Regions from separate parts of the Escherichia sp. B1147 genome, predicted to be linked through region 2. Evidence: predicted binding sites of a transcription regulator. Region 2 holds the regulator's gene; each other region holds the start of a gene.
What was found. Region 2 encodes PurR, which represses purine synthesis genes. Its sites were predicted from a motif close to CANGCAAACGTTTGCNTG; they were not measured.
Positions count from the first base shown of each region.

Region 1 (3,287 bases), on a different contig from region 2:
CTCGGCAATAAATTGCCCGTCACGAAAAACGGTAACGTCATCGCAAATCTCGAAGATTTCTTTCATGCGGTGGGAAATATAGACAATGCCGCGCCCTTGCGATTTCAGCTCGCGAATGACCCGGAACAGGGATTCGGTTTCGGTATCAGTCAGCGCATCTGTCGGTTCATCCATAATGATGACTTTCGACTCAAAGCTTAATACCTTCGCGATTTCAACCATTTGCTGGTCACCGATCGAAAGATCACCCACCAGCTTGTCGCTTTTAAAACGCAGGTTAAGTTTTGCCAGCAATTTATCCGCTTCGGCATACATGGTTTTCCAGTCAATTTTGCCAAAGCGATTCACAAACTCACGACCGAGGAAAATGTTTTCCGCAATGGTCAACTGCGGGATCAGGTTCAGTTCCTGATGGATAATACCAATTCCGGCTTCCTGGGAAGATTTCGGCCCGGTAAACGTCGTTTCTTTACCCAACCATAAAAGCGTACCGGCATCGCGAGTATAGATACCGGTAAGCACTTTCATCATGGTGGATTTACCCGCGCCGTTTTCGCCTACCAGCGCCATCACGCGGCCCGGATAGACATTTAACGCGGCGCCCGAGAGGGCTTTTACGCCCGGGAAGGCTTTATCAATACCTTTAAGCTGTAGTAATGCTTCCATGACGGCCTCAGAACGTCACGCCAGCACAGAGAATGATATTCGCATACGGAGAACATTCTCCGCTGCGAATTACCGCCTGACTTTCGGCAGTTAGTTGTTTGAATTTTTCATGCGTGGTGTAACGAATTTCAATGGTGTTTCCCTGGTGTTGTTGCAGCTGCTCAAGGTGAGTGAGCAACGTTTCGTGGAGTTGCGGATTATGTTGTTTGATCTCTTCCGCAATAATGGCTGCCTCAACCTGCATTTCACTCGTAACAACTTCCAGCACCTGCATAAAAGAAGGTACACCCTGGGTTAATGCCATATCGATACGCGTTGTCGTTTTAGGGATGGGTAAACCAGCATCACACACCACCAGCGTATCGGTATGCCCCAGACGGGAGATCACCGATGAAATATCAGAATTAAGAACGGCGCCTTTTTTCATTTTTTTCTCCATCAGCGAAACGTTTCGCTGACCAGCAGTTTAATCCTGACTGAACAGAGAAAACCATCGCAACGTTACTGAAATGTGATCAACATCGAAACGTTTTACATCGTGATTAAGCATGAAAAACAAAAACGCCTCCTTTATGGAGAAAGGAGGCGTCTGGCGTTAGATTTCGACCTGAGTACCCAGCTCGATAACCCGGTTTGGTGGGATTTCAAACTGATCCGGTGCGCGCAGTGCATTACGCTGCAACAGCAAGTACAGTTTGCCACGCAAACGTAAGTACCACGGGCGTTTGCCGAGGATCAGCGACTCATGGGACATAAAGAATGAGGTTTCCATCATCCGGCAACTTAACCCTTCCAGGCCACAGCGGTGGAAGACTTCTTCCACGTTTGGTGTTTCCCGCCAGCCGTAGCTTGCCACCACGCGCCAGAAAGTGGGCGACAGTTGTTCAATCTGTACCCGACGGACATTATGGACATATGGCGCGTCTTCGGTACGCAGAGTTAACAGAATCACCCGCTCATGCAATACCTTGTTATGTTTCAAGTTATGCATCAGCGCAAAGGGAATGACATTGATTGCACGCGACATATACACCGCTGTTCCGGGAACGCGAACAGGCGGTGATTTCTCCAGCGAAGCAATCATCGCTTCCAGAGAATTACCATGTTCGTGCATCCGCCGCAGCAGGCGGAAACGCTCGCTCTTCCAGGTGGTCATCACGATAAACATCACCGTACCGAGGCTCAATGGCAACCAGCCGCCGGAAAGCAGTTTATCGAGGTTAGCGGTGAATAGCGGAATATCGACACAAAGGAAAGCAATCAGGATCAGCGCAACAAAATACTTGTTCCAGTGCCAGTTCTGACGCGCCACTGTCGTCGAAAGAATAGACGTCAGTACCATTGTTCCGGTCACCGCAATCCCGTACGCCGCCGCCAGGTTACTGGAGTGCTCAAAGCTAACAATCACAATCACTACTGCGACATAGAGCATCCAGTTCACAAACGGAATGTAGATTTGCCCTGACTCCATTTCAGAAGTGTGAATGATGCGCATCGGCGACAGATATCCCAGACGTACAGCCTGACGCGTCAACGAGAAGACGCCAGATATAACCGCCTGCGAAGCTATTACCGTCGCCAGTGCGGCGATTATCAGCAGCGGGATCAGCGCCCAGTCCGGAGCCAACAGGAAAAACGGGTTCTTAATCGCTTCCGGATTCTTTAGCAGCAATGCTCCCTGACCAAAGTAGTTAAGGGTCAAAGACGGCAATACGACAGTGAACCACGCCAGACGAATCGGGAACTTACCAAAATGCCCCATATCGGCATACAGCGCCTCGACACCGGTAATCGACAGCACCACCGCCCCTAATGCAATAAAGGAAACGGTTTTATATTCAAGGAAGAAATGCACCGCCCACATCGGATTCAGCGCATGCAGCACTTCCGGGTTAGCAATAATGCTACGTAACCCCAGCCCTGCCAGAATCAAAAACCAGGTCAGCATGATTGGCGCAAACAGCTTACCAACCATAGCAGTGCCATGTTTTTGAATCATAAACAGTAACGTGAGAACAATTATTGAGAGGGGAACTATCCAGGTATCCAGTTGCGGGGCGACGATTTCCAAACCTTCGATGGCAGACATCACCGAAATGGCGGGTGTTATGACGACTTCGCCATAGAAAAAGCTGCCGCCGATCAGCCCCATAATCACTAACATTGAGGTCGTTCGAGCCGACGTATTACGCCCGGCAAGCGACATCAACGTCAGAATCCCCCCTTCTCCGGCGTTATCCGCGCGCATCACGAAGGTAAGATATTTGATGGAAACCACAAAGATTAACAGCCAGAAAATCAGCGATAGAAAGCCAAACACGGCATCGCGTTCAACGCCAAAACCAAACTGGCCAGACAAACATTCACGAAGCGTATATAACGGGCTGGTACCAATATCGCCGTAGACAACTCCAATCGCCGCGAGGGTAATCGCGGGCAACGATTGCTTATTATCAGTGCTCATAGACTAGTCTTTCGTTGAAATATGAAATGTGTGCGTAGTCCCTTGGCCCACAAAAAAGCGTTCAGTATGCACGATTAACGGCAAAATCGTACTCCTAAATGCGGCCACATTAACCTGGCTCAAAGAAAAATAGCCGTCCTTTGAGACTATTTTTGCC
Region 1 is NZ_LFHY01000004.1:7,239-10,525, forward strand. Features, by position in the region: gene rbsA (ribose ABC transporter ATP-binding protein RbsA) at 1-666, opposite strand, end outside; gene rbsD (D-ribose pyranase) at 674-1,093, opposite strand; gene kup (low affinity potassium transporter Kup) at 1,262-3,130, opposite strand.
Region 1: rbsD (D-ribose pyranase) is a predicted target of PurR. The motif match lies at 1,106-1,123, and genes of this name have one in related genera.

Region 2 (3,287 bases):
CCGAGTATTCTCTGGAAGTTGTTGATGCGGTGGCGCGAAATGGTAGCTTCAGCGCTGCGGCCCAGGAGTTGCATCGTGTTCCTTCTGCGGTCAGCTATACCGTGCGTCAACTGGAAGAGTGGCTGGCAGTGCCGCTTTTTGAACGTCGACATCGTGATGTGGAACTGACCGCTGCCGGGGTGTGGTTTCTCAAAGAAGGGCGGTCTGTTGTCAAAAAAATGCAGATCACTCGCCAGCAATGCCAGCAGATAGCGAACGGCTGGCGCGGTCAGTTAGCCATCGCGGTAGATAATATTGTCAGACCAGAACGCACGCGGCAGATGATCGTTGATTTTTATCGCCATTTTGATGATGTCGAACTTCTGGTATTTCAGGAAGTGTTCAACGGCGTCTGGGATGCGCTTTCCGATGGGCGCGTGGAGCTGGCGATTGGCGCGACACGAGCGATTCCGGTCGGGGGCCGTTATGCCTTCCGGGATATGGGAATGTTGAGCTGGAGTTGCGTTGTTGCCAGTCATCATCCGCTTGTGTCGATGAATGGGCCGTTCAGCGACGATACGTTGCGCAATTGGCCATCGCTGGTGCGCGAAGATACCTCACGTACGCTGCCCAAACGTATTACCTGGCTGCTTGATAACCAAAAAAGGGTGGTGGTGCCTGACTGGGAATCATCGGCAACCTGTATCTCGGCTGGATTATGCATTGGCATGGTGCCGACGCATTTCGCTAAACCCTGGCTCAACGAAGGGAAGTGGGTAGCATTAGAACTGGAAAACCCATTCCCTGATTCGGCATGTTGTTTGACATGGCAGCAGAATGATATGTCGCCAGCCTTAACCTGGTTGCTGGAGTATCTCGGCGATAGTGAGACGCTAAATAAGGAGTGGTTGCGGGAGCCTGAAGAGACTCCCGCAACGGATGATTAACGACGATAGTCGCGGAACGGACCGTCAGCCACGGAACGGCGTTCAATCAACCGCGGATGAACTTCGATAGACTGCGGTTCTTCGCGTTTGTTGACGATACGGTCCAACAGCATGTTGAATGCCGTTTCGCCCAGCGAATCTTTTGGCTGATGGATAGTGGTCAACGCTGGGGTAAAGTAGCGTGCGTTGCGCACGTTATCATAACCGATCAGCGAAACATCCTGTGGTACGCGCAGACCCATTTCATCAGCAGCGCAAAGTGCGCCCATTGCCATGATATCACCACCACAGAAGACAGCAGTAGGGCGATGCGGTTGCGACAGGATTTGCTGCATGGCGCGATAACCGGATTCAGGTTCAAAGTCACCCTGCACAATCCAGTTTTCCGGCACCTTGATCATCGCTTCTTCCATTGCCTTCATAAAACCGGCAAGGCGGCCTGCACCGGTGTTACGTTCCAGCGGGCCGGGGATAACGCCGATTTCGCGGTGACCGCGTTCAATCAGATAACGCCCGGCCATGTAGCCACCTTCAAACGCGTTATCAATGACCGCATCGGTAAAGTCAGCTTTTGCTTCACCCCAGTCCATCACCACCATTGGGATATGGCGATACTCTTCCAGCATCGCCAGCAACGGTTCCGGGTATTCAGAACACATCACCAGCAGGCCATCGACGCGTTTTTGCGCCATCATCGACAGATAGGCGCGCTGTTTCTCCAGATTGTTCCACGCGTTGCCGAGGATCAGCGTGTAACCTTTCTGGAAGCAATTTTTTTCAACCGCTTCGATGATCTCCGCGAAATAGGCCGCTTCGCTGCTGGTAGCCAGTAAGCCAATAGACTTGGTGTGGTTAACCTTCAGGCTACGCGCTACCGCGCTAGGGGAGTAGTGTAATTCTTTAATCGCTGCCCACACGGCGTTGCGCGTTTCTTCAGCGACGAAACGAGTTTTGTTTATAACGTGTGACACAGTTGTAGTGGAAACGTTTGCTCGCTTCGCTACATCTTTTATTGTTGCCATTCCATTTCACTCCAGACCCTAACTTCAGCTCCTGCAAAATCGCAAGGTAAACGTTTGCCTTTACACACCTTACGCGCAACAAAAGTGTTGCGGTACGCCGGAAAAACGACACAGAGCGTCAGGAAGGGGTTAATGGCCAGTACGCAAATAGTGTAAGCGTGGAATTTTGGCCGATCTTGATGAAAAGGGGAAGTGGTAAAACACTTATCATTATAAATGACGGGAGATTTTTTCTTCACAGTGTGTAAAAATGCGTAATATCACTTTTTGTAGGGTAATAAAAAAGGAGAAAACTTGATGAGTGCCGACCTTAAATCTTCACTGGTAACAACCATTATTGTCCTCGGTTTGATCGTAGCCGTAGGTTTGACTGCCGCGCTGCACTGATTTCCCTTCGAGGGAGCGCATCCTCCCTCGCACTCTCTTCCCTTTTGTTAGCAAAATGGCAAAAGTGTTTTCTCTTTTTGTTATTTTCAATTTTTTGTGATTGCTGTCATGCTTTCGCCACTTTGATGAATATCGTGTAATGACGCGAAGAGGTGGAGATTAGGCATGAAAATTAACTATCCGTTGTTGGCGCTGGCAGTTGGCGCGTTTGGTATCGGGACAACGGAGTTCTCGCCAATGGGCTTATTGCCCGTCATTGCGCGCGGTGTGGATGTCTCGATTCCCGCTGCGGGCATGCTTATCAGCGCTTATGCGGTTGGCGTAATGGTTGGCGCGCCGCTGATGACATTACTACTGTCTCACCGTGCCCGGCGTAGTGCGCTTATTTTCCTGATGGCCATATTCACTCTTGGCAATGTGCTTTCTGCTATCGCGCCGGATTATATGACGCTGATGCTTTCACGCATTTTGACCAGCCTGAATCACGGGGCATTTTTTGGTTTGGGTTCAGTCGTGGCCGCAAGCGTTGTACCTAAACACAAACAGGCCAGCGCCGTCGCCACTATGTTTATGGGTTTAACTCTGGCAAATATTGGCGGTGTTCCTGCGGCGACCTGGCTTGGCGAAACTATTGGCTGGCGGATGTCGTTTCTGGCAACGGCGGGGCTGGGCGTGATTTCAATGGTTAGCCTGTTCTTCTCGTTACCAAAAGGTGGCGCAGGAGCGCGACCGGAAGTGAAAAAAGAGCTGGCGGTCCTGTTGCGTCCGCAGGTGCTTTCGGCATTGCTGACAACAGTGCTGGGGGCAGGGGCAATGTTTACGCTCTATACCTATATTTCTCCGGTACTGCAAAGCATCACCCACGCGACACCGATATTCGTAACGGCAATGTTGGTACTGATTGGCGTCGGGTTTTCTATCGGTAACTATTTCGGCGGTAAACTGGCGGACC
Region 2 is NZ_LFHY01000017.1:124,937-128,223, reverse strand. Features, by position in the region: gene punR (DNA-binding transcriptional activator PunR) at 1-926, shown strand, start outside; gene purR (HTH-type transcriptional repressor PurR) at 923-1,948, opposite strand; gene A9180_RS18595 (YnhF family membrane protein) at 2,246-2,335, shown strand; gene A9180_RS18590 (MFS transporter) at 2,501-3,287, shown strand, end outside.

Region 3 (3,287 bases), on a different contig from region 2:
GTACAAGGTGGGTGTGTACAGTTCGCCGCATCTGGTGCGTTATACCGAGCGCGTTCGTATACAGGGCAAAGAGCTGGCAGAGTCGGCCCATACAGCCTCTTTTGCCGAGATTGAGGCCGAGCGCGGCGATATTTCTCTGACTTATTTTGAATACGGTACGTTGTCGGCATTATGGTTGTTCAAACAGGCGCAACTCGATGTGGTGATTCTGGAAGTAGGTCTGGGCGGTCGTCTGGATGCTACTAACATTGTCGATGCTGATGTTGCCGTGGTGACCAGTATCGCGCTGGATCATACCGACTGGCTGGGGCCAGATCGTGAAAGCATTGGTCGTGAAAAAGCGGGGATCTTCCGCAACGAAAAACCGGCAATCGTCGGTGAGCCAGAAATGCCTTACACCATTGCCGATGTAGCACAGGAGAAAGGCGCACTGTTGCAACGTTGTGGCGTTGAGTGGAATTATTCCGTCACTGACCATGACTGGTCATTTACCGATGCTCACGGCACGCTGACGGGGTTACCGTTGCCACTTGTCCCGCAACCGAATGCCGCAACAGCACTGGCGGCACTGCGAGCCAGCGGTCTGGAAGTCAGTGAAAAGGCAATTCGTGACGGTATTGCCAGCGCAATTTTGCCTGGACGTTTCCAGATTGTGAGCGAGTCCCCACGCGTCATTTTTGATGTTGCCCATAATCCTCATGCGGCGGAATATCTTACCGGACGCATGAAAGCGTTACCGAAAAACGGGCGCGTGCTGGCGGTTATCGGTATGCTACATGATAAAGATATTGCCGGAACGCTGGCCTGGTTGAAAAGCGTGGTTGATGACTGGTATTGTGCGCCACTGGAAGGGCCGCGCGGTGCCACGGCAGCACAACTGCTTGAGCATCTGGGGAACGGCAAACCATTCGATAGTGTTGCGCAGGCATGGGATGCCGCAATGGCGGACGCTAAACCGGAAGATACCGTGCTGGTGTGTGGTTCGTTCCATACGGTCGCACATGTCATGGAAGTGATTGACGCGAGGAGAAGCGGTGGCGAGTAAGTTTCAGAATCGGTTAGTTGGCACTATTGTGCTGGTAGCTCTGGGAGTTATTGTGCTTCCAGGGTTGCTTGATGGGCAGAAAAAACATTATCAGGATGAGTTTGCAGCGATCCCGCTGGTGCCGAAAGCGGGCGATCGTGACGAGCCTGATATGATGCCAGCCGCCACTCAGGCGTTGCCGACACAGCCGCCAGAAGGCGCGGCAGAAGAGGTGCGGGCAGGTGATGCCGCAGCGCCTTCGCTCGACCCGGCAACCATTGCGGCCAATAATACCGTGTTTGAACCGGAGCCTGTACCGGTCGCTCCACCGAAACCGAAACCGGTGGATCCGCCTAAGCCGAAGGTTGAAGTGCCGCCCCCGCCGAAGCCAGAAGCGAAGCCGGTTGTTGAAGAAAAAGCAGCGCCGACGGGTAAAGCATACGTTGTGCAACTGGGCGCGCTGAAAAATGCCGATAAAGTGAATGAGATTGTCGGTAAGCTGCGTGGCGCGGGATATCGGGTTTATACTTCGCCGTCGACGCCAGTGCAGGGTAAAATCACCCGTATTCTCGTGGGACCAGATGCCTCGAAAGATAAGCTGAAAGGATCGCTTGGCGAACTGAAGCAGATCTCTGGTTTGAGCGGCGTGGTTATGGGCTACACGCCAAATTAATACGGTTTTGCCTGATGCGACGCTGGCGCGTCTTATCAGACCTGGGCAGGGGTAGACCCGTAGGTCGGATAAGGTGTTCACGCCGCATCCGACAGCCGTTGCCTGATGCGACACTAACGCGTCTTATCAGGCTTGTGCAGGAGCAAAACCGTAGGTCGGATAAGGCGTTCACGCGGCATCCGACAATGATTGCCCGATGCCGCAAAGACATAAAAAGTCGATGGCGTTGAATGTTTTTTCAGCGCCATTTTTATTGATGCGCGGGAAGGAAATCCCTACGCAAACGTTTTCTTTTTCTGTTAGAATGCGCCCCGAACAGGATGACAGGGCGTAAAATCGTGGGACACATATGGTCTGGATTGATTACGCCATAATCGCGGTGATTGCTTTTTCTTCTCTGGTTAGCCTGATCCGCGGCTTTGTTCGTGAAACGTTATCACTGGTGACATGGGGTTGTGCTTTCTTTGTCGCCAGTCATTACTACACTTACCTGTCAGCCTGGTTTACGGGCTTTGAAGACGAACTGGTTCGAAATGGGATTGCCATCGCGGTACTGTTTATCGCAACCCTGATCGTTGGCGCAATCGTCAACTTCGTGATAGGTCAGTTGGTTGAGAAAACCCATCTGACAGGCACCGATCGGGTGCTGGGCGTCTGTTTCGGTGCGTTGCGCGGTGTGTTGATTGTTGCCGCCATACTCTTCTTTCTCGACTCCTTTACCGGAGTGTCGAAAAGCGAAGACTGGAGCAAATCACAGCTGATCCCGCAGTTCAGTTTTATCATCAGATGGTTTTTTGATTATCTGCAAAGCTCGTCAAGTTTCTTGCCCAGGGCGTAAGTGCTCTGAGATGTGGCTTAACGAGGAAAAAGACGTATGTGCGGTATTGTCGGTATCGCCGGTGTTATGCCGGTTAACCAGTCGATTTATGATGCCTTAACGGTGCTTCAGCATCGCGGTCAGGATGCCGCCGGCATCATCACCATAGATGCCAATAACTGCTTTCGTTTGCGTAAAGCGAACGGGCTGGTGAGCGATGTATTTGAAGCTCGCCATATGCAGCGTTTGCAGGGCAATATGGGCATTGGTCATGTGCGTTACCCTACGGCTGGCAGCTCCAGTGCCTCTGAAGCGCAGCCGTTTTACGTTAACTCTCCGTATGGTATTACGCTTGCCCACAACGGCAATCTGACCAACGCTCACGAGTTGCGTAAAAAACTGTTTGAAGAAAAACGCCGCCACATCAACACCACTTCCGACTCGGAAATTCTGCTTAATATCTTCGCCAGCGAGCTGGACAACTTCCGCCACTACCCGCTGGAAGCCGACAACATTTTCGCCGCCATTGCCGCCACGAACCGCCAAATTCGCGGCGCGTATGCCTGCGTAGCGATGATTATCGGCCACGGTATGGTCGCCTTCCGCGATCCTAACGGGATTCGTCCGCTGGTGTTGGGGAAACGTGATATCGACGAGAATCGCACGGAATATATGGTCGCTTCCGAAAGCGTTGCGCTCGATACGCTGGGCTTTGAGTTCCTGCGTGACGTCGCCCCAGGCGAAGCGATTTACATCACTGAAGAAGGGCAGTT
Region 3 is NZ_LFHY01000005.1:255,790-259,076, forward strand. Features, by position in the region: gene folC (bifunctional tetrahydrofolate synthase/dihydrofolate synthase) at 1-1,045, shown strand, start outside; gene dedD (cell division protein DedD) at 1,035-1,697, shown strand; gene cvpA (colicin V production protein) at 2,047-2,535, shown strand; gene purF (amidophosphoribosyltransferase) at 2,572-3,287, shown strand, end outside.
Region 3: cvpA (colicin V production protein) is a predicted target of PurR. The motif match lies at 1,974-1,991, and genes of this name have one in related genera.